One region of the Kocuria oxytropis genome, then DNA from elsewhere that is predicted to be linked to it. Evidence: predicted binding sites of a transcription regulator. Region 1 holds the regulator's gene; each other region holds the start of a gene.
The links. The regulator LexA, encoded in region 1, represses DNA repair genes until DNA is damaged. The targets are predictions, from matches to a motif close to TCGAACANNTGTTCGA.
Positions count from the first base shown of each region.

Region 2: the regulator LexA is predicted to act here: its motif matches at 2,053-2,068, upstream of QYM41_RS10640 (DUF6504 family protein).
Region 3: the regulator LexA is predicted to act here: its motif matches at 4,512-4,527, upstream of ruvA (Holliday junction branch migration protein RuvA).

Region 1 covers NZ_JAVFXA010000006.1:32,927-40,127, reverse strand. The annotation lists gene hflX (GTPase HflX) at 1-267, shown strand, start outside; gene QYM41_RS07860 (ATP-dependent DNA helicase) at 272-2,350, shown strand; gene lexA (transcriptional repressor LexA) at 2,423-3,190, opposite strand; gene QYM41_RS07850 (LysM peptidoglycan-binding domain-containing protein) at 3,535-3,957, shown strand; gene QYM41_RS07845 (histidinol-phosphate transaminase) at 3,979-5,082, shown strand; gene hisB (imidazoleglycerol-phosphate dehydratase HisB) at 5,227-5,856, shown strand; gene hisH (imidazole glycerol phosphate synthase subunit HisH) at 5,853-6,620, shown strand; gene QYM41_RS07830 (CG2302 family histidine operon protein) at 6,617-6,778, shown strand; gene priA (bifunctional 1-(5-phosphoribosyl)-5-((5-phosphoribosylamino)methylideneamino)imidazole-4-carboxamide isomerase/phosphoribosylanthranilate isomerase PriA) at 6,825-7,201, shown strand, end outside.
Region 2 covers NZ_JAVFXA010000009.1:41,718-48,918, reverse strand. The annotation lists gene QYM41_RS10655 (SOS response-associated peptidase) at 1-603, shown strand, start outside; gene QYM41_RS10650 (pyridoxamine 5'-phosphate oxidase family protein) at 677-1,102, shown strand; gene QYM41_RS10645 (GNAT family N-acetyltransferase) at 1,323-1,826, opposite strand; gene QYM41_RS10640 (DUF6504 family protein) at 2,130-2,453, shown strand; gene QYM41_RS10635 (fumarylacetoacetate hydrolase family protein) at 2,562-3,401, shown strand; gene QYM41_RS10630 (TIGR03885 family FMN-dependent LLM class oxidoreductase) at 3,511-4,479, shown strand; gene QYM41_RS10625 (MOSC domain-containing protein) at 4,528-5,100, opposite strand; gene QYM41_RS10620 (hypothetical protein) at 5,375-5,950, shown strand; gene QYM41_RS10615 (DNA polymerase III subunit alpha) at 6,098-7,201, shown strand, end outside.
Region 3 covers NZ_JAVFXA010000008.1:69,021-76,221, reverse strand. The annotation lists gene secF (protein translocase subunit SecF) at 1-227, opposite strand, end outside; gene secD (protein translocase subunit SecD) at 227-2,062, opposite strand; gene yajC (preprotein translocase subunit YajC) at 2,151-2,603, opposite strand; gene ruvB (Holliday junction branch migration DNA helicase RuvB) at 2,710-3,822, opposite strand; gene ruvA (Holliday junction branch migration protein RuvA) at 3,825-4,466, opposite strand; gene QYM41_RS09955 (crossover junction endodeoxyribonuclease RuvC) at 4,731-5,285, opposite strand; gene QYM41_RS09950 (YebC/PmpR family DNA-binding transcriptional regulator) at 5,354-6,115, opposite strand; gene QYM41_RS09945 (type 1 glutamine amidotransferase) at 6,260-6,982, opposite strand; gene QYM41_RS09940 (Mur ligase family protein) at 6,996-7,201, opposite strand, start outside.

The sequences.
Region 1 (7,201 bases):
TCCGCCCGCACCGGGGAGGGCATCGACGAGCTCCGGCAGCGGATCAGCGAGTCCATCCCGCGCCCCGAGACGGTGCTGGAGCTGCTGGTCCCGTACCGGCGCGGGGACGTGGTCAGCCGGCTCCACGAGTGGGACGCCGAGATCCTGCGCACCGAGCACCTGGCCGAGGGCACCCACCTGCTCGTGAAGGTCCGCGAGGACCTCGCCGCCGAGCTCGCGGAGTTCGCCCCCGAGGACGCTCCCGGCTTCGGCGCCGAGAGCGCCTGAGCGCGTGGCCACCGCCGTCGTGGACGGGGCCGGGCACGATCTGCCGGACGTGCGCCCCGAGACCCTGCCCGGAGCCCAGGACGCCCTGACCCTGCTGGACACCGCCGTCACCGCGATGGGCGGGCAGGTCCGGGACGGCCAGCGCCTGATGACCGCCAAGGTCGCCGAGGCCCTGGACCGCGGCCGGCACCTGCTGGTCCAGGCGGGGACGGGCACCGGGAAGTCCCTGGCCTACCTGGCCCCGCTCGTGGCGCACGCCCAGCACGCGGACAAGCCGGTGGTCGTGGCCACGGCCACGCTCGCGCTGCAGTCGCAGATCGTGGGCCGGGACGTGCCGCGCCTGCTGGCGGCCCTGGAGGGCGAGCTCGAGCGCGACGTGGACGTGGCCCTGCTCAAGGGGCGCAGCAACTACGCGTGCCTGCACAAGATCGAGGGTGGCTATCCGTCCGACGACGACCCCGGGGCGCTGTTCACCCTGCCGGACGCCGCCCCGCACCCCGGCGCGGCGCAGCCGGAGGCCGCCGAGAACCCGGGACGCCTGGGCCAGGAGGTCCAGCGGCTGCGGGAGTGGGCCCGGGACACCGCCACCGGGGACCGGGACGACGTGCTCCCGGGCGTCAGCGACCGCGCCTGGCGCCAGGTGTCGGTCACCGCCAAGGAGTGCCTGGGCCGCGGCTGCCCCCTGGTCGAGGACTGCTTCGCCGAGCTCGCCAAGCAGCGGGCGGGCGAGGCCGACATCGTCATCACCAACCACGCCCTGCTCGCGATCAACGCGTTCGAGGGCGTCACCGTGCTGCCCGAGCACGACGTCGTGGTCATCGACGAGGCCCACGAGCTCCAGGACCGGGTGACGGGCGCCGTCACCGGTCAGCTCTCGGCGGCCACGGTCCGCTCGGCCGCCGCGTCCGTGCGCAAGCACACCTCGGCGAGCCCCGACGCCCTCACAGCCGGCGCCGCCCGTCTCGAGGCGGCCCTCGCCGGTGCTCCCGCCGAGCTGCTCCACCGCGGCCTGGGGGAGGCCCAGGCGGCGGCCGTGGCCGAGATCCGGGACGCCGCCCGCACCGTCATGACCGAGTCCAAGGCCGGTCCCGGGGAGAAGGACGCGGACGCGGGCCGGCAGATGGCCCGCTCCCGGGTGAGCGACGTGCTCGACCTGGCCGAGCGCCTCCTCGCCGCCGAGGAGCACCGCGAGGTGCTGTGGATCTCCCGGCAGGGCGGCTGGGAGCCCAGCCGCGGCTACGTGCCCGCCGAGGTCACCGACCCGGCGACCCTGCACGTGGCGCCGCTCAGCGTGGCGGGCACCCTGCGGGAGGGCCTGTTCGACGGCCGCACCGTGGTCCTCACCTCGGCGACCCTGTCCGTCGGCTCGTCCTTCGACTCCGCCGCCGGCGCCCTCGGCCTGCGCGGCGAGGGCGCACCGCGCTGGGAGGGCGTGGACGTCGGCAGCCCGTTCGACTACCCGAGGCAGGGCATCCTCTACCTCGCCGGGCACCTGGAGAAGCCCGGCCGCCGGCTCACGGAGGCCCAGCTGGACGAGATGCTCGCCCTCCTGGAGGCCTCCCGGGGCGGGGCCCTGGGGCTCTTCTCCTCCCGCCGCGCCGCGGAGGAGGCGGCCGAGGCCCTGCGGGCGCGCACCGACCTGCCGATCCTGTGCCAGGGGGAGTCCTCGCTCGCCGGCCTCGTCCAGGAGTTCACCGAGGACCCGTCCACGAGCCTGTTCGGCACGATGAGCCTGTGGCAGGGCGTCGACGTCCCCGGCGCCTCGTGCCGGCTCGTGATGATCGACCGGATCCCCTTCCCGCGCCCGGACGACCCGCTGGCCAGCGCTCGCGCCCGCGCCGCGGAACGGGCCGGCGGCAACGGCTTCATGTCCGTCTCCGCCACGCACGCGGCCGTGCGGCTGGCCCAGGGGGCCGGGCGGCTCATCCGCGCGGGCGGGGACCGCGGCGTCGTGGCGATCCTGGACTCCCGGATCGCCACCGCCCGCTACGGCGGCTTCCTCCGCGGGTCCCTGCCGCCGCTGTGGACCACCACCGATCGCTCGGTGGTGCTCGGGGCGCTGCAGCGGCTCGCCACGGGCTAGCTAGCTAGCGGCTCTCCACGGGCCGCCGGGCCCCCGCCGTCGGCGGGGGGCCCGGCAGGGGCGGGATGCGGCTCAGAGGCTGCGCAGCACCGAGACGACCTTGCCCATGACGGTGGCGTGGTCTCCGAGGATCGGCTCGTAGCGGGTGTTCTGCGGCAGCAGCCACGTGTGCCCGTCCCGCTGCCGGAAGGTCTTGACCGTGGCCTCGTCGTCGAGCAGCGCCGCCACGATGTCCCCGTTGTCGGCCGCGCTCTGCCGGCGCACCACCACCCAGTCGCCGTCGCAGATCGCGGCGTCGATCATGGAGTCCCCCTTCACGCGCAGCATGAACAGCTCGCCGTGCCCGACCAGCTGGCGGGGCAGCGCGAGGACGTCCTCGACGGCCTGCTCGGCCGTGATCGGCCCGCCGGCGGCGATGTGGCCGACCAGCGGGACCATCGTCACGTCCGCGGAGGTGGACAGCTCCGCCACGGAGTCGCGAACCGCGGGGCGCGCCGTGCGCTCGGAGGGCTCGGCCGCGGCCCCGGTGGTCTCCTCGGCGCCGCTGCCGCTCAGCCGCAGGGGGGTGAGCACCTCCATCGCCCGCGGGCGCTTGGGGTCGCGGCGCAGGTAGCCCAGCTTCTCGAGCTGGGAGAGCTGGTGAGTGACGCTCGAGAGGGAGGCCAGGCCCACGAGGTCCCCGATCTCCCGCATGGACGGCGGATAGCCGTGCTCGGCGATGGAGCGCTGGATGGCCTCGAGGATCGTGCGCTGGCGCACGCTGAGCCCGCGGCCGCGCGAGCGCGCCCCGGGGCGGGAGCCCCGGGCGGGGGACTCCTCGGGGGTGGGGGGCTGGGCCATGGGGGCGTCGTCCTTTCCCGTCCGGCCGCTGGTGCCGCCGCCGGTCTGCGCGGTCCCGGTTCCGATGTCGGACCCGGGTGGTTCGATGGATCCCGGTCGGCAGGCGCCGGGGGTCCGCAGCGCGCGCCGGCCGGAGGCCTGAACCTGCCCTCAGCCTAGGCGACACGCCGTGGGTGTTCAAACATCTGTACGAACCGGTGTCGACAGCGTTCGCAGACACGTGCTAGACATGGGTCATCGGTGTTCGAAAGTATGTTCGATCGAATGCAGGCCCGCAGAGGCCGTCGAGCGAACCGGTGTTCGAGATCGCCCGCCCCGTGCGGGAACGTCAAGGAGTTCATGTCATGAGTGCCAGTGCCACCCTCAGCGCCGTCGTCACCCGCCGCCGCGAGCCCGCGGGGCCCGCCCGGGGTCTCGGCCGCGCGCTCCGCCGTGCCCGCCCCGCGCGCCCCCGCACCCCGCTGACCCTGACCCGCCGCGGCCGCCTCGTGTTCCTGGGGCTGCCCGTCCTGGCCGGCTCCGCCGCCCTGGTCGTGCTCGCGGTCGTCTTCCTCGTCCCCTCCACGGCCACCGCCACGAGCGCGCCGGTCCCGGGCGCCGGCACCGAGCAGGCCACCGTGTTCCCCGGGCAGAGCCTGTGGGAGCTGGCCGTGGCCGCCGACCCCGACCGGGACCCGCGGGACGTCATGGACGAGATCGTGGAGCTCAACGACCTGGACAGCTCCGTGCTCGTGGCCGGTCAGCTCCTCGAGGTCCCGGCCGGCTGAGCGGAGCACTAAACTGTCCGGGTGACGCAGAACCTGGACCGACTCAACGCCCTCCCGCTCCGCGACGACCTGCGCGGCCGCGCCCCGTACGGCGCCCCGCAGCTCGACGTCGCCGTGGCGCTGAACACCAACGAGAACACCCACCCGGTCCCGGCCGACGTGCACGCGGCCATCGTCCAGGAGGTGACCGAGGCGGCCCGGTCCCTCAACCGGTACCCGGACCGCGAGTTCACCGCCCTGCGCGAGGAGCTCGCCGCGTACCTCGGCCACGGCCTCGGACCCGAGAACCTGTGGGCGGCCAACGGCTCCAACGAGATCCTGCAGCAGATCCTCCAGGCCTTCGGCGGCCCCGGGCGCTCCCTGCTGACCTTCGTGCCCACCTACTCCATGTACCCGCTGCTGGCCTCCGGCACGCACACCGGCTTCGTGGCCGGGGAGCGCGCGGCGGACTTCGGGCTGAGCGCGGAGTCCGCGGCCGAGCAGGTGCGCCGGCACCGCCCGGACGTCGTCTTCCTGTGCTCGCCCAACAACCCGACCGGCACGGCGCTGGGCACGGACGTGGTCACCGCCGTGTACGAGGCGGGGGAGGAGTTCCGCACGGTCGTGGTCGTCGACGAGGCGTACGCCGAGTTCTCCCACCGCGGCACCGCCACCGCGCTGTCGCTGCTCGAGGGCCGTCCCCGGCTGATCGTCTCCCGCACCATGAGCAAGGCCTTCGCGCTCGCGGGGGCCCGGCTGGGCTACTTCGCGGCGGCCCCCGAGGTCGCCGACGCCGTGCGCCTCGTCCGGCTGCCCTACCACCTCTCGGCCGTCACCCAGGCCACGGCCCTGGCGGCGCTGCGCCACTCGGGGTCGCTGCTGGCCACCGTGGAGGACATCAAGCGCCAGCGCGACCGGATCGTCGAGGGCCTGGTGCGGCTCGGTCTGCGGCCGGCCGAGTCCGACTCGAACTTCGTGTTCTTCGGCGGCATGGACGACTCCCGGGGCATGTGGGAGGCGCTGCTCCAGGACGGGGTGCTCGTGCGGGACGTCGGGATCCCCGGCCACCTGCGGGTCACGGCCGGCACCGAGGAGGAGACCACCGCGTTCCTGGCCAGCATGGAGCGGATCGTCTCCGGCCGCTGACCGCCCCCGGGCAGGGGCCCTCCCGTCCCGGATAGCATGGAAGCAGACCACCACCACCGGATCCCGGGCGCCGCCGCGCGGCCCGGCCCGGACCACCCGCGGCCCGCCGACGGCCGGGCCGCGCCCGCGAGGAGTTCCCACCGAATGAGCGACCAGACCACCACCGGCCCCCGGGCGTCCCGCCGCGCCGCCCTGGAGCGGCGCACGAGCGAGTCCACGGTGTCCGTCGAGATCGACCTCGACGGCACCGGCAAGAACGACATCGACACCTCCGTGCCGTTCTACGACCACATGCTGACCGCGCTGTCGAAGCACTCGCTGATCGACATGCGGATCCGGTCCACCGGCGACACCCACATCGACGTCCACCACACCGTCGAGGACACCGCGATCGTGCTCGGGGACGCCCTGCGCCAGGCGCTGGGCGAGAAGGCCGGGATCCGCCGCTTCGGCGAGGCCACGGTCCCCCTGGACGAGGCCCTGGCCCACGCCGTGGTCGACATCTCGGGGCGGCCCTACGTGGTGCACACCGGTGAGCCGGAGGGCCAGCAGTACCACCTCATCGGCGGGCACTTCACCGGCTCCATGGTCCAGCACGTCTTCGAGTCCCTGGCCCACCACGCCGGGATCTGCCTGCACGTGACCCTGCTGGCCGGCCGGGACCCGCACCACATCGCCGAGGCCCAGTTCAAGGCCCTGGCCCGCGCCCTGCGCCAGGCCGTGGAGCCCGACCCCCGGGTGCACGGCATCCCGTCCACGAAGGGAGCCCTGTGAGCACCGAGGACGACACCACGGGCCCCGGCGGCTCCCGGCCCACCGTCACGGTCCTCGACTACGGGGCCGGCAACGTGCGCTCGGCCGTGCGCGCCCTCGAGGCCGCCGGGGCGGACGTGGTGCTCAGCGCCGACCCCGAGGCGGTGCTCGACGCCGACGGCCTCGTGGTCCCCGGCGTCGGGGCGTTCGCCGCCGTCATGGAGGGGCTGCGCTCCGTGGACGGGCTGCGCCTCATCGGCCGCCGCCTGGCCGGGGGCCGCCCCGTGCTCGGCATCTGCGTGGGCCTGCAGGTCCTCTTCGAGTCCGGGGTGGAGCACGGCCGGCAGACCGAGGGCATGGGCGAGTGGCCCGGCGTCGTCGAACGGCTCAAGGCGGACGTGGTCCCGCACATGGGCTGGAACACGGTCGACCCGCCCGAGGGCTCCGTGCTGTTCCGGGGGATCGAGGACGAGCGGTTCTACTTCGTGCACTCCTACGGCGTGCAGGAGTGGGACTTCCCGCAGAGCATCGAGAAGATGCGGCCGCCGCAGGTGACCTGGTCCGACCACGGCGGGCGCTTCGTCGCGGCCGTGGAGAACGGCCCCCTGTGCGCCACCCAGTTCCACCCCGAGAAGTCCTCCGCGGCCGGCATCCAGCTGCTGCGCAACTGGCTCGGCACCCTGCCGCGCACCGGACGGCTCGACCACCTCAAGGCCGGCGACCCCCTCGGCGGGGACACCCTGGCCGGCAGGCCGGCCCCGGGGACCGGGGACGGCGCGGCGTGACCGCCGCCGTCCTCGTGATGGTGCTCGGGGCGTTCTTCGCCGGCGGGGCCATCTCCTTCCAGCAGCAGAAGAAGCCCGTCTGGACCGTCGTCCTCCTGGCCACCGTGGCTCTCGCCCTGATCGGCTACGGCTGGTACGCCTGGTTCCAGGGCCGCTGAGCACCGCCCACCCGTCCCACACCCCGACCCCGAGAAGAGAGATCCCATGCCCCTGAGCGAGACCCCCCGCCTCCAGCTGCTGCCCGCCGTCGACGTCGCGGACGGCCAGGCCGTGCGCCTGGTCCAGGGCGAGGCCGGCTCCGAGACCGGCTACGGCGACCCGCTCGAGGCGGCCCTCGCCTGGCAGGAGGCCGGCGCCGAGTGGATCCACCTCGTGGACCTCGACGCCGCCTTCGGCCGCGGCGACAACATCGACGTGCTCCGCCGCGTCGCCGCCGAGCTCGAGCTGAAGGTGGAGATGTCCGGCGGCATCCGCGACGACGCCTCGCTGGAGCGCGCCCTGTCCCTGGACCCCGCCCGGATCAACCTGGGCACCGCGGCCCTCGAGAACCCCGAGTGGACGCGGAAGGTCATCGCCGAGCA
Region 2 (7,201 bases), on a different contig from region 1:
GGCTGGGCCAAGGACCCTGCGGTCGGGTCGAAGATGTTCAACGCCCGCTCGGAGACCGTCCTCGAGAAGCCGTCCTTCCGCAAGGCCGTCCGCGCCCGGCGGTGCGCGGTCCCGGCCAACGGCTACTACGAGTGGAAGAAGGAGCCGGGGGCGGGCCGGGGCGGGCGGAAGCAGCCATACTACGTCCACCCCGCCGACCCCGCGGAGACCATCTGGTTCGCCGGGATCTACGAGTGGTGGCGGGTGCCCGAGGGCACGGAGCTGCACTCCGCGGCCCTCCAGCCCGGCCGGGACGGCGGAGGGAGCACGTGGCTGCTGTCCTGCTCCGTGCTCACCACCGACTCCCCGGAGCCCTCCGACGAGCACCCGGTGCTCACGGAGCTGCACGAGCTGCACGACCGGATGCCGATCCCCCTGGCGCCCGAGCACGTGGGGGACTGGCTGCGCCCGGGGGAGGAGGACGCCCCGCAGCTCGTGGACCTGGTCCGGGCCGAGGCGCACCGGACGGCCGCCCGCTGGGTGCTCGACCCCGTGGACCCTGCGGTCGGCAACGTGCGCAACAACTCCCCGGAGCTCGTGGTGCCGCAGCCCGCCCTGTTCTGAGCGCGTACCGTGGGCACCGAACGGACCCACTCCCGGTTCCCGATCCCTGACCCCGTCCTGCAGGAGCACCTCCATGACCCCCACCGCACCGGACCCCGTCGGCCGCATCGTGGAGTTCGTCCGCACCCACGGCGGCGGCGTGGTGGCGACCAACAGCGCTCAGGGCTGCCCCGAGTCCGCCTGGGTCAACCTCGCGGCCGAGGACGACGGCCGGCTGGTCTTCGGCACGAACACGGCGAGCCGCAAGTTCGCCAACCTTGGCTCCGACCCGAGGGTCTCCCTGGTGCTGGTCTCCGGGACGGGGCAGGAGTTCCAGCTCGAGGGCGAGGCCGCCGTGCTGGAGGGGGCTGCCGAGCAGGACGCCGCCGCGGTGCTCGAGGCCCGGCACCCCGGCGCCACGGACAAGGACAGCACGCGGCTCGTGGCGGTGCGCTCCCGCTGGGCGCGGTTCGTCGACGTCGCCGTCGAGCCCCCGGTCCGGGAGGAGTTCGAGCTCTGAGCCGCACACGGCAGAGGCCCGGGCCCCGCGACGAGCGGGTCCCGGGCCTCTGCCGTGTGGGGGACTCCCGGCGCCTCGTGCGTCCTCCCCGGTCCTGCTCCGCGGCTCCTGCGCCCGCTGCTGCGGTGGTGGTCTCCCCGGACCTCCCCGGAGCAGGAACCTCCTGGAGACCGGAGTCCTCCGGAGCAGGAACCCCTGGAGAGCCGGCGCCGCCCTGGACTCAGACGTAGTCGGTCTCGGGAACCCAGCGGTTGAAGTCGAGCGTCAGGTAGAGCGCGAGCGCCGCCGCGTTGTCCTCGGCGATCCGCAGGCTGACCTGGTCGTAGCCGTTGTCGTACAGGGTGCTCATGGCGCAGCGCACGAGCTGCTCGGCCAGGCCCTGGCGGCGGCGGGAGGCCGCCGTGAACAGCTCGAAGATGTAGGGCACGTCGGGGAGGTCCTCGCCGACCCGCCGGGCCAGCACGAGTGCCGCGGCCACCACGGTCCCGTCGTCGTCGACCACCACCGGTGAGGCCTCGGGGAGGAAGGGCCCGTACTCCCCGTCGAAGACGCCCCGGACCACCTGGCGGGCCTCCTCCAGGCTGGAGACCCCGCCCTGCTCGTAGGAGGAGTAGTAGAGCTGGGCGAGACTCTCGGCGTCCTCCGGGGCGGCCGGACGCAGGGTCACCGCGGGCGTCCTGGTGTTCGGCGCGGTGTGGGCGATCAGCGTGATGGTTCCGGTCATGGGAGGTCTCCGTGAGGTCGACGCCGGGACGTTCCGGCGGGGCGGACGAGGGACATGGGACGCCCGGGCGGGTCGCGCTGGGCACGCCCTCCGTGCACTCAGCGTATCCATTTCGCTGGGCTTGTCCATGCTTCCCACAGCTCGATCACAAAAGTGAACTCACGGGACGCGACCGCACCGGAAAGGGAACACCTGTTCCGCCTGTAGGCCCCCGGGAGTTAGCCTGTCGTACAGGTGTTCTAGCTTCCAGGGAACAGGGCGCACCGCGGGAAGGGGCGCCGGCCGAGGGAGAGAGGAGCCGTCGTGGGTTTCCTGACGGAGAGCGTCGACGTGGACTGCGACACGGACGGAGTGCCGGTGGGAGTGCGCTGGCGCGGGCGGAGCTACCGGGTGGCCCAGGACCCCGTCCGGTGGTACGAGCGGCGGGCCTGGTGGGCCGAGGACGCGCGGCTGCCCCAGGACCGCGGCGTCGGGGCGGTGGACCAGCAGATGTGGCGGGTCCAGGCCCAGCTCACCGTCCGCTCCGAGCTGCTGACCCTCGAGCTCGTCCACACCCTCGACACCGGGCGCTGGCGGCTGCTCGCGGCCACGAGCGCCTCGGGGGCCCGGGTGGTGCGCTGCGCCTAGCCAGCCCGGGCACCGGCCCGCGCGGGGGTCGGTCCCCGGTGCGCGGACCTGCCGGGGATGCATAGGATCGGAGGCGGAGACCGCACCGCAGAACGTGAGGGAGCACCCGTGAGACTCGGCACCGTGCGACGCGACGGCACCACCCAGGCCTTCCGGCAGGAGGACGGGCGGACCGTCTACCTTCCCGTCCCCGACGTCGGGGCCCTCCTCGCCGGGGGCGACCTGCACCTGCCCGGGGAGCCCGGCCCCGCACCGGAGCCGGGCGAACTGGCGACCCCCGTCCTGCGCCCGGGCAAGATCCTGTGCGCCGGGCTGAACTTCTACGACCACGCCGAGGAGGTCGGCCAGGAGATCCCGGAGCACCCCACGATCTTCGCGAAGTACGCCACGGCGCTCATCGGTCCCACCGACCCCATCGCCATGCCGGAGGAGTCCGAGAAGATCGACTGGGAGGCCGAGCTCACCGCGGTGATCGGATCGCCCCTGCGCCACGCCACGCTCGACCAGGCGCGGGCCGCGATCGCCGGCTACACCATCATGAACGACATCTCGGTGCGGGACTGGCAGGGCCGGACCTCCGAGTGGTTCCAGGGCAAGAACTTCGACCGCACCACCCCGGTGGGTCCCGTGGTCGTCACCCCCGACGAGATCGACCCCGAGGCGGGACTGGCGATCCGCTGCACCGTGGACGGCGTGCTGCACCAGGACTCCGGCACCGACCGGATGATCTTCTCCGCCGTGGAGCTGGTCGAGTACCTGAGCCGGTTCCTGACGCTGGAGCCCGGCGACCTCGTGGCCTGCGGGACCCCCGCCGGCGTGGGCCTGGCCCGGAAGCCCCGCCGGATCTGGCTGCGCGACGGTCAGGAGGTCGTCACCGAGATCGAGGGCATCGGCGAGCTGCGCAACGTCTGCACGCCTGCCGAGGAGCTCCTGCCGGTCTCCGGCTGACCCGGCGCCCGGTGCGGCCGGGTCCGGAGGCTCCGGCCGGGTCTGCCCGCTCCGGCGCCGTTCCCGTCCCTCCCGACCAGACCCTTCCAGCCCTCGACCGGAGAACCCCATGGCGACGATCGGCTTCCACGCCTCCCACGAGCAGATCCCTCCCGAGCAGCTGCTGCGCGACGTCGCGCACGCCCAGCAGGCCGGCTTCGGCGCCGCCATGTGCTCCGACCACCTCGAGCCGTGGTCGCCGCAGCAGGGCCACTCCGGGTTCGCGCTGTCCTGGCTGGGGGCTGCCCTGGCCACCACGGACCTGCCGTTCGGGTTCGTGCACGCCCCGGGCCGCCGCTACCACCCCGTGGTCACCGCCCAGGCCACGGCCACCCTCGCCCGCATGTTCCCCGGCCGGACGTGGACCGCCCTGGGCAGCGGGCAGAAGCTCAACGAGCGCGCCGTCGCCCCGGAGTGGCCGGTCAAGGAGCAGCGGCAGCGGTTCCTCGAAGGGAGCTTCGACGTCGTCCGCCGGCTGCACGCGGGCGAGGAGGTGTCCTGCCGGGAGCCGTTCCACGCCGACCGCGCCCGGGTCTGGGACCCTCCGGCCGACCCGCCCCCGCTGCTGGTGGCCGCGCTCACCCCGGCGACGCTGCGCCGCTTCGCCCCCGCGGCCGACGGCTTCATCACCGTCCAGCAGCCCCTGGACGACCTGCGCCGGATGCTCGACGCCTGGCGCGAGGCCGGCGGCACCGGCCGGGCCGCGCTGCAGGTGCACCTGAGCTGGGCGCCCGACCCGGAGCAGGCCCGCGCGATCGCCCTCGACCAGTGGCGCACCAACGTCTTCGACCCCGTGACCATGGCCGAGCTCGCCTCGCCCCAGGACTACCTGCGCAAGGCGGTCCAGGAGGACGTGGGGGACGAGCAGGTCGCCGGTGCGGTCAACGTCTCCGCCGATCTCGGCCGGCACGCCCAGTGGCTGCACGAGTACGCCGAGCTCGGCTTCGACGAGATCTACCTGCACCACGTGGGCCAGGAGCAGGACCGCTTCCTCGACGCCTTCGGGGACTCGGTGCTGCCCCGGCTCGCGCCGGCCTGAGCCGGCACGGACCCGGGCGAGCCGGGGAGCGCCGGCGGTCGCCGGGTCCTACGGCAACCGGGACGGCCGCCGCAGGACCGGCACCCCGGCCTGCTCCGGCTCGAGCGGGACCGGGCTGTGCAGCACGGCCGGCCCGCGGTGCAGCTCGCCGGTGGACAGCGGCCGGCAGCGCAGGCCCCCTCGTCCCCGCATGGCGGCGTGCGCCCCCGGGGCCAGGACCCGGTCCATCCAGGCGCAGGGGTGGGCGGGCCGTCCTCCCCGCAGCCGCACGAGGGAGCCCCGGGACTCCAGTGCGAACTCCTCGCCCAGCAGCGGGGCCAGGTGGGCGCCGCGGAGGACCACGTTGCGCCGGGTCAGGAGCGGGTCGAAGGGCGCCGTGCCCAGGTCCGCCGCCATGGCCTCGAGCGCCTCGACGGCGAGCAGGGTGACGGCGGCGTCCATGTGCGCGGCCTTGCCGAAGAACCGGTCGCCCACCACCCCCTTGCCGGCCACCAGCTCGACCCGCTCGGCATCGGTGGTGGGGACGTCCGCGGCGCCGTCCCGGGCGCGGCCGAAGTAGGCGTGCGCCGGGGACACGAGCAGGTGCAGGACCTCCACGTCGTACCGATAGGTCTCCGTCATGCCCCACGTCCCTCCGTCGTCGCGGCCGTTCGTCCCGGCGCCGCCGTGTCGCTCCCGGGCCGCCGTGTCGCTCCCCGGGCCGCCGGGGCCAGCATAGGCACGGTGGAGGACACCGCGGCCCTCCCGGCCCCCGCTCTTGCCCGGCAGCGGGGCGGGGTCACAGGTTGTCCCCTTTACTGATGCACACCTGTTGCCCGGGGTTCCCGGGGACGAGAATGACGGCGAGGGAGGACCGCCGCGGCGTGCCGCGGCCCGGGCCAGGAGAGGAGATCGCGTGCCCGCCAGACGCTTCACCCGGGGGTGGGACCGGCTGGCCGGGCCGGCCGGATCGGCGGTCGTCGTTCTCGTCCTGGCCCAGATCCTCCTCCGGGGCGCGGTCTCCGTGGCCCAGCTGGCGCTGGGCGCGGCGGCGCTCGTCGTCGTCGCGCTGGTGCTCGGACAGCGGCTGGTCGTCCCCTGGCCGGCGCGCCGGCCGCCCCGGCGGCCCCGCATCACCACGACCCGGGCCTGGACCTGCCCGCTGCCTCCGGAGGAGACCCTCGAGCGGATCCACACGGCGTTCGCGGACCTCGGCCCGTCGGTCCGCCCCGAGGAAGGCTGCGTGGAGGTGCCGGTGGGCTCGGACGCCTCCTTCCGCCGGCGCGGGACCGCCTCCGAGTTCGGGTGGCGGGCCCTGCCCCTGCTGGCCACCTTCCGGGTCGCCCCCGGCGCCGGAGGGTCCGAGGTCGCCGCCGAGGTGCGCGACGACCTCGGGTGGTACCCCCAGCCCCCCGACCGGCTCGTGGAGGACGAGATCGACCGCCGCAGCGCCGTGCTGATCGAGCGCGCGATCTGCGCCACGGGCGGGTGAGCGCCGGGCCTGGCAGGCACCGGCGGGACGAGGACGTCCGGACGGATCGGGGCCGGCGGTGAGGACGGTGACCGCGGACCCCGGAGGGCGCGCCCCTCCGGCGGTTTGCAATTGACTTAATATTCGAACACGTATTCGAATGAGGGTGTGAGCTTTCCGCACCTGCACGTCGCCACCGCCTTCAGCGCCCACTTCGGGGTCAGCCGTCCCGCCGCCCTCGTGGCCGCCGCGGCGGCCGACGGCGCGGACGTGCTCGCCTGCACCGACCGGGACGGGCTCTACGGCGCCGTCAAGCACCTGGGCGCGTGCCGCGAGCACGGCATCGACCCGGTCCTGGGGGTCGACCTCGCCCTGCTGGCCCCCGGGCGCGAGCACGTCCAGGGCCGGATCGTGGTCCTCGCGGCCGGGGGCACCGCCGGTGCGGGCTACGCCGCGCTGTGCCGGCTCGTCTCCACCGCCCACGCCGGGAAGGGCCCGCCCGGGGTGACCGCCGCCGAGATCGCGGCCTCCGCGGTCCCGCCCCGGCACGGGGAACCGGCCCTGACCGTCCTGCTCGGACCCGCCTCCGACGTGGGACAGGAGCTCGCGGCCCGGCGCTACCGCACCGGGCGCGCCGCCCTCGCCCGGTGGCGGACCCTGCTGCCCGCACCGGCGCTCGCCGTGGAGGTGGTCTCGCACCTGGCCACCCCCGGCACCGCGTGCAGCACCTCCCACGCGGCGCGGATGCTGCGCGCGGCCCTCGAGGCCGGGGTGACCCCCGTGCTGACCAACGCGGTGCGCTACGCCACCCCCGCCGAGGCCGCCACCGCCGACGTCCTCGACGCCGCCCGCGCCCTCACCCCGCTCGAGACCCTCGGGGCGGACCCCCTCCCCTCCGGCGGCAGGGGAGGGCGGCCCGGGGCGTCCCGGCGGGCGGCCGCGCCGGAGCCTCTGCAGCCCAACGGCCAGGGCTGGCTCAAGCCCGCGCGGCAGATGCACGCGCTCGCGGCGGAGATCGCGCGGGCCGCGGACCTCGGCGCCGCCGGTGCCGCGGACCTGCTGGCGGGCACCCAGCGGGTCGCCGACCGGTGCCGGCTCGACCCGGTGGCCGACTGCGGCTGGGGGCGGCCGGTGGTGCCGGAGGCCTCCGTGCTGGGTCTCGAGCGGCCGGCGCCCGCGGAGCTGCGGGCCCGGTGCGAGGCCGGACTGGGGCGCCGCTACCCGGGCCGCGGCGCCGCGCGGGCCGTGCAGGACCGTCTGCGGCAGGAGCTG
Region 3 (7,201 bases), on a different contig from region 1:
GCCTGCCGGCCGGTCTCGACGTCCGGGTCGGCCACGGAGGACACGGTGAACTCGGACCCGCCGGTGAAGTCGATGCCGAGGTTGAAGCCTCCCTTGACGACGGGCACGAGCAGGGAGAGCAGCACGAGGACGCCCACGACGGCGAGCCACTGCTTGGCCCGGCCCACGAAGGGGTAGGAGGTCCGCCCGCTGTGCAGGGCGTTGCCGAAATCTGCGAACCGGGACATCAGGCGTTCTCCTCGGGGGTGCGGGCGGCGGACGACGACGCGCCGACCGGGGTGTCGTCCGGTGCCGGCGGCGGGTCCTGCGCCACGGGGCGCTGCGCGCGCCGGCGCCGCTCGGCGATCGTGAGGCCGTCGTGCTCCGGCCGCGGCTCGCGCAGCCGGCCGGCCCCCCGGTACAGGGGCACCGCGTCCAGGGCCTCGGGGCTGAGCCCCGAGTGCTTCCCGCCGCCGCCGAAGTAGCGGGTGCGGGCGAGCAGGACCATCACGGGGTGCGTGAAGAGGAAGACGACGAGCAGGTCGGCGATCGCGGTCAGGCCGAGGGTGAAGGCGAACCCGCGCACGTTGCCCACCGCCACGAAGTACAGCACCGCGGCGGCGAGCAGGTTCACGGCCTTGGACGCGAGCACGGTCTGGCGGGCGCGCTGCCACCCGTGGTCCACGGCCGCGGGGATGGAGCGGCCGCTGCGGATCTCGTCGCGGATGCGCTCGAAGTAGACGATGAACGAGTCGGCGGTCTGGCCGATGGCCACGATCAGGCCGGCCACGCCGGCCAGGGACAGCCGGTAGTTCGCGGACCAGCCCAGCAGGGTGATCGCCAGCCACGTGAGCACGCCCGCGACCACGAGCGAGCTGATGGTCACGAGCCCCAGCAGCCGGTACTGGAAGAGCGAGTAGACGCACACCAGCACCAGGCCGATGATCCCGGCGATGATGCCCATGCGCAGCTGGTCCGCGCCGAGGGTCGCGGAGATCTGCTGCTCCGACTGGATGTCGAAGCTCATCGGCAGCGCGCCGTACTTGAGCTGCTCGGACAGGAACCGGGCCTGCTCCTCCGTGAACTGACCGGTGATCTGGGCCTGGCCGTCGGAGATCACGGCGTTCATCGTCGGTGCGGAGACCACCTGGCCGTCGAGCAGGATCGCGAACTGGCTCCGGGGGTCGCCCTCCGTGGCGGCACCGATCCCGTAGAGCCGCTCGGAGAGCTGCCGGAAGGTGTCCGTGGCCTCGGGGTCGAACTGCAGGTTCACGGCGAACTGGTTCAGGGACACGCCGGTCGAGTTCTGCGCCGTCCCGTAGGAGGCGTCCTCGATGCCGGTGCCCTGGATCTCCACCGGCCCCAGCAGGTACTTGGTGCCGGTCTCGGGCTCGCAGGCGACGACGGGCGCGTCCGGGTCCTGGGCCTCCCGCTCCTCCGGGGACTGGGGCACGGTGCAGTCGGTGGCCTCGAACTCCCGGTACAGCTCCGGGGTGATCCAGTTGGGGTCGGAGGCGTCGGTGGGCTCGGCGGTGGGCTCGGGCACCTCGTCCTCGGCCACGCGCTGGTCCTCGGGCACCGGCTCCGCCGCGGCGGTGGTGAGCACGGGCCGGAAGTTCATCTCCGCCGAGGTCTGGATGAGCTCCCGGGTCTCGGCGGAGGGCACCCCCGGCATAGAGACCACGATGTTGTTGCCGGACTGGGTGGCGATCTCGGCCTCGGCCACGCCCGAGCCGTCGACGCGCTGGCGGATGATCTCCACGGCCTGGTCCAGCTGCTCGGGGGTGACCTCCTGCCCGGCGTCCTCGCCCTGCAGGGACGGGGAGAGGATCATCTGCGTGCCGCCCTCGAGGTCGAGGGCCAGCTTGGGCCCCCAGCCGGTGCGGTCGGTGCCCGCGCCCCAGGCCAGCAGCCCGGCCAGCAGGGCGAGCAGGACCAGCAGCCCGATCAGGGAGCGCCGGGCGGTCGAGAGGGCGGCCCGCACCCCCGAGCGTGCCGGCGCGGTCGGACCGCCCCGTCCGGACGGGCCGTCCGGTGCGGCGGGTCCGGGGCCGCCGGACGTCTTGCGTGTGGTCAGTGCCATGGTCTTCCTTCGGAACGACGGCCCGGGGGGACCGGGCCTGGGCACGGGAACGGGCCGACCAGTGGTCGGCCCGTTCCCGCGTGGGGGGTCAGTCGTTGCGCTGCCCGGGATCGCGCCGGGCGTCGTCGTCGAGGGGTTCGGCCGGGGTCGACCCCGTGCCGGGGGCGTCGGGCTCGATCACCGAGGGCTCCGCCTCGGTCCCGGGGACCGGCGCCGCTTCGTCCTCGACGACCGTGGTGACGGTCTGCAGGTGCACGGTCACGGCCGTGCCGGGGGCGATCTCGAGGACGACCTTGTTCGTCTCCCGGTCGATCGAGCGCACCGTGCCGTAGAGGCCGTAGTTCGTCATGACCTCGGTGCCGGGACCCATGGCGGCCTGCTTCTCCTTGACCTGGGCCATGGCCTTCTTCTGCCGCCGCATGGGCAGCCAGAGCAGGAGCACCATGGCCACGAGCATCAGGGGCAGGAGCCAGGCGGTGCTGCCTCCCGTGGACTGGGGGGCCTGGGCGGCGAGGGACTGGGCGACGTGGAGCGGGCTCACGGACTTCCGTTCGATCGGTGGCGGGTGTCCTCACCATGGTAGGTGATCCGGCCCGTCAGCGTCCTGGACGGCACCCGGGAGGCGGCCCCCGGATCCGCGGCCGTGCTCAGTCCTCGAACAGGGACGGGGCGTCCTCCTCCGCGGCGGTGGCGCCGAAGGCGGCCCTCATCCCGGGGTCCCGGAAGGCGGCGTGCTCGGGAGGGCGCAGGCCGAGGTGGTCCCACGCCGCGGCCATCGCGATCCGGCCGCGGGGCGTGCGGCCGAGCAGGCCCTCGCGGACGAGGTAGGGCTCGGCCACGGTCTCGACCGTCTCGGTCTCCTCGCCCACGGCGATCGCCAGCGTGGACAGGCCCACCGGACCGCCGCCGAACTTCGTCACGAGCGCCTCGAGCACCGAGCGGTCGAGGCGGTCGAGGCCGCGGGCGTCCACCTCGTACATGTCGAGGGCCGCGGACGAGGTGCGCGCGTCGATCCGGTCGATCCCGTGCACGAGCGCCCAGTCCCGCACCCGGCGCAGCAGCCGGTTGGCGATGCGCGGGGTGCCCCGGGACCGGGAGGCGACCTCGGAGAACCCCTCGGCGGTCATCGCGAGGTCCATGAGCCCGGCGGAGCGGCGCAGCACGAGCTCGAGCTCCTCCACGGAGTAGAACTCGAGGTGGCCGGTGAAGCCGAAGCGGTCGCGCAGCGGCCCGGGCAACAGGCCCGCCCGGGTGGTGGCGCCGACCAGGGTGAAGGGCGGCAGGTCCAGCGGGATGGACGTGGCGCCGGCGCCCTTGCCGACCACGATGTCCACCCGGAAGTCCTCCATGGCCATGTAGAGCATCTCCTCGGCGGGCCGGGACATGCGGTGGATCTCGTCGAGGAACAGCACCTCGCCCTCGGTCAGGGAGGAGAGGATCGCGGCGAGGTCCCCCGCGTGCTGGATCGCCGGGCCGGAGGAGATCCGCAGCGGGGCGCCCATCTCCTCGGCGATGATCATGGCCAGGGTCGTCTTGCCCAGCCCGGGCGGGCCCGAGAGCAGCACGTGGTCGGCGGAGCGGCCCCGCAGCCGGGAGGCCTCGAGCACCAGGGAGAGCTGCTGGCGCACCCGCTTCTGCCCGACGAACTCGTCGAGGTTGGCCGGGCGCAGGGCCGACTCGAGCTGCAGCTCGCCCGGCTCGTCTTCCGCCGAGACCAGCCGGTCCCGGGCGTTCACGGCGGCGCCGTCGTCGCGGGCCATGCTCAGCCTCCTCGCTCGGCGCCGGCCCGGGAGCCGGCCTTGGCCGCGCCGAGCCACCCGAGCACGGTGCGCAGGATCGTCGGCACGTCGCCGGTGGCGGCGAGCTCCTCCCGGTCCGCGAGGGCATCGGCGATGCCCCGGGCGGCGTCCTTCTCGTTCCAGCCCAGACCCACCAGGGCCTCGAGCACCTGCGCGCGCCACGGCTCCATCGGGGCCGCGGCCGGCTGGGCCGGGCGGTCGGGGACGATGAGCTTGTCGGCCAGCTCCAGCACGATCCGGCGGGCGCCCTTGGGACCGATGCCGGGGACGGTCGTGAACGCCTTGGCGTCCCCCTGGGCGATGGCGCGGTGGACGTCGTCCGGTCCCAGCACGGCCAGCACCGCCAGGGCGGTGCGGGGGCCCACGCCGCTGACGCCGAGCATGATCTCGAAGACCTCCCGCTCGGCGGGGCTGCGGAAGCCGAACAGCAGCGGGGCCTCGTCCTTGCGCGCCACGTACGCCGTGTCGAGACGGACCTCCCTGCCGATCCGCAGGCCGGCGAGGGTCTCGGGGGTCGCCTGGACCTGGACCCCGAAACCCGCGACCGCCACGACGGCCGTGGTGAGGCCGACGTGCTCGACCTGTCCCGTGATGGACGCGATCACCGCGCGACTCCTTCCCGTGCCCCGGCGGGGGCCGAGCACGGTTGCTCGAACAAATCTACGAATGACGACTCGCGGGCCACTCTAGCAGTGGGCACCGACCCGGTGGCACCGGTCCCGCGGCGCCGCTCCGCTGGCACCGCTCCGGGCGCACCGGTCCCGTGGCACCGCTGCGGGGGCACTGTTCCAGCGGCCGTCCCACGGCGCGGGCCGCAGGGCACCGCTCGGGAAGCACCGGCCGAGCGGCACCGGCCCCGCGGTCCCGGCTCAGCGGCGCCGGCCCCGGGCGGCGCGGCGCTCCGCCTCGGCCCAGGCCCGCTGGGCGGGGGTCATCCCGGAGCGGGCGGCGGCCAGGGGACGGGCCCCCTGGTGCGTCTCGGTCCGGGCCGTGGCGTCCATCCCCGTGCCGCCCCCGCGCCAGCCGTGGCAGATGGCGATGGCGAGGGCGTCGGCGGCGTCGGCGGGGCGGGGCGCCTGCTCGAGCCGGAGGATGCGCACCACCATGCGGGCCACGGACGCCTTGTCCGCCCGGCCCTCCCCCGTCACGGCGGCCTTGACCTCGGACGGGGTGTGCCAGGCCACCGGCACGCCGTGGCGGGCCGCGGAGGCGATCACGGCGCCGGAGGCGTGGGCCGTGCCGATGACCGTGTTCACGTTGGTCTGGGCGAACACCCGCTCCAGGGCGAGGGCGTCGGGCCGGTAGCGCTCGATCCACCGCTCGGTGGCCTCCCAGATCCGCAGCACGCGCACGTCGAGCGGGTCGGCGGCGTCCGTGCCGGACACGCCGACGTCCACGAAGGACGCGGTGCGGTCGCCGGCCATGTCGATCAGGCCGAACCCGCACCGCGTCAGACCGGGGTCGACCCCGAGGATCCGCTGCGTGGCCGTGGTCAGTCCTCGGCGTCGAGCTGGGCCAGGACCTCGGCGGGGATGTCCGCGTTGGAGTAGACGTTCTGCACGTCGTCGAGCTCCTCGACGGCGTCGGCCAGGCGCAGGAACTTCCGGGCGCCCTCGGCGTCGAGCTCCACGAGCATGCTGGGGCGGAACTGCGGGTCGTCGTTGTTGTACTCCAGCCCGGCCTCGTCGAGGGCCGTCCGGATGGCCGGCAGGTCGGTGGCCTCGGAGACCACCTCGAAGACGTCCTCCTGCTCCACGACCTCGTCGGCCCCCGCGTCCAGGACGGCCAGGAGGACGTCGTCCTCCGTCAGCCCGTCGGTGCGGGTGACCTCCACCACGCCCTTGCGCTCGAAGAGGAACGCCACGGAGCCGGAGTCCGCCATGGTCCCGCCGTTGCGGGTCACGGCCACGCGCACCTCGGAGGCGGCGCGGTTCTTGTTGTCGGTCAGGCACTCGATGTACAGCGCCGTGCCCTGCGGGCCGCGGGCCTCGTAGAGGATCTCGGTGTAGTCGACGACCTCACCGGTCAGGCCCGCGCCGCGCTTGATCGCGCGGTCGATGTTGGCCACCGGCACCGAGTTCTTCTTGGCCTTGGACACGGCCAGGTCCAGCGCCGGGTTGCCCGCGGTGTCGGGCCCGCCCATGCGCGCGGCCACCTCGATGCCCTTGATGTACTTGGCGAAGGCCTTCGCACGCTTGGCGTCGATGGCCGCCTTCTTGTGCTTGGTCGTGGCCCACTTGGAGTGTCCTGACATGCGTCCCTCCTCGGGAAGTCGTTCGCGGTCGGCCGGGACGCGTCGTGCGTCGTCCCGGCACGGCCCGCCCCGGCGGTGGCCGGGACGGGCCGGAGAAGTCCTGGTCCATTCTACCGGGTGCGTCCGCTCCCGGCCGGGGCCGGGTCAGCGCGGCCGGGCCTTTGCGACCTCCCGGGCGCGCTCGGCCAGGGTGTCGTCCAGCGGAGCGCCGTCGAAGACCCCGAGCCGGCGCTCCACGGCGGCCCGGATGAGGTGGTCGGCCACGGCGGGGTTCTTGGGCAGCATCGACCCGTGCAGGTAGGAGCCCACCACGTGGTGCACGCGGGCGCCCTCGGTGCCGTCCTCCCCGTTGTTGCCCGCGCCCTTGACCACCGTCCCCAACGGCGTCTGGGCGGGGCCGAGCCGGGTGACCCCGGAGTGGTTCTCGTAGCCGACGACGGTCCCGAACTCCGGGGACTCCAGCACGATGTTGCCGATCAGACGCGTCGGCCCTCCCACGGTGGTCACGTCGAGGATGCCGATGCCGGGCAGGGTCTCGCCGGCGCCGGTGCGGAACTCGTGGCCGAAGAGCTGGTAGAGCCCGCAGATCGCGAGCATGGGCACGCCGTCGGCGGCCATGGCCCGCAGCTCGGGGGCGATCCGCTGCAGGTCCTCCTGGACCCGGAACTGCCCGGAGTCCTGTCCGCCGCCGCCCACGAGGAGGTCGGCGTCGGCCGGGAAGGGGTCCCCGGGGTTGTGGTCGCTCAGCCGCACGGCGTAGCCGTACTTCTCGAGCCGGCGCTTGAGGGTGAGGGTGTTGCCCCAGTCCCCGTAGATGTTCATGTCCCGGGGATAGAGCTGGACGAGGTGGACGGTGCGCTCGGTCATGGGGGTGCTCCGCTCAGATCTCGGCGACCTCGGCCACGCGGGAGAGCTCCCGGCGCAGCTCGAGCATGGACGTGTAGGTGCAGAAGACGCGCATCGGCCGGTCCCCGGCCCCGGCGACGAACCGCCGCAGGGCGTCGCCGAGACCCGGGACCACCTCGTGCACCGCGACCTCGTCGTAGTCCAGGCGCAGCGCCATGTCCCACGCCCGGGTCCCGGCCA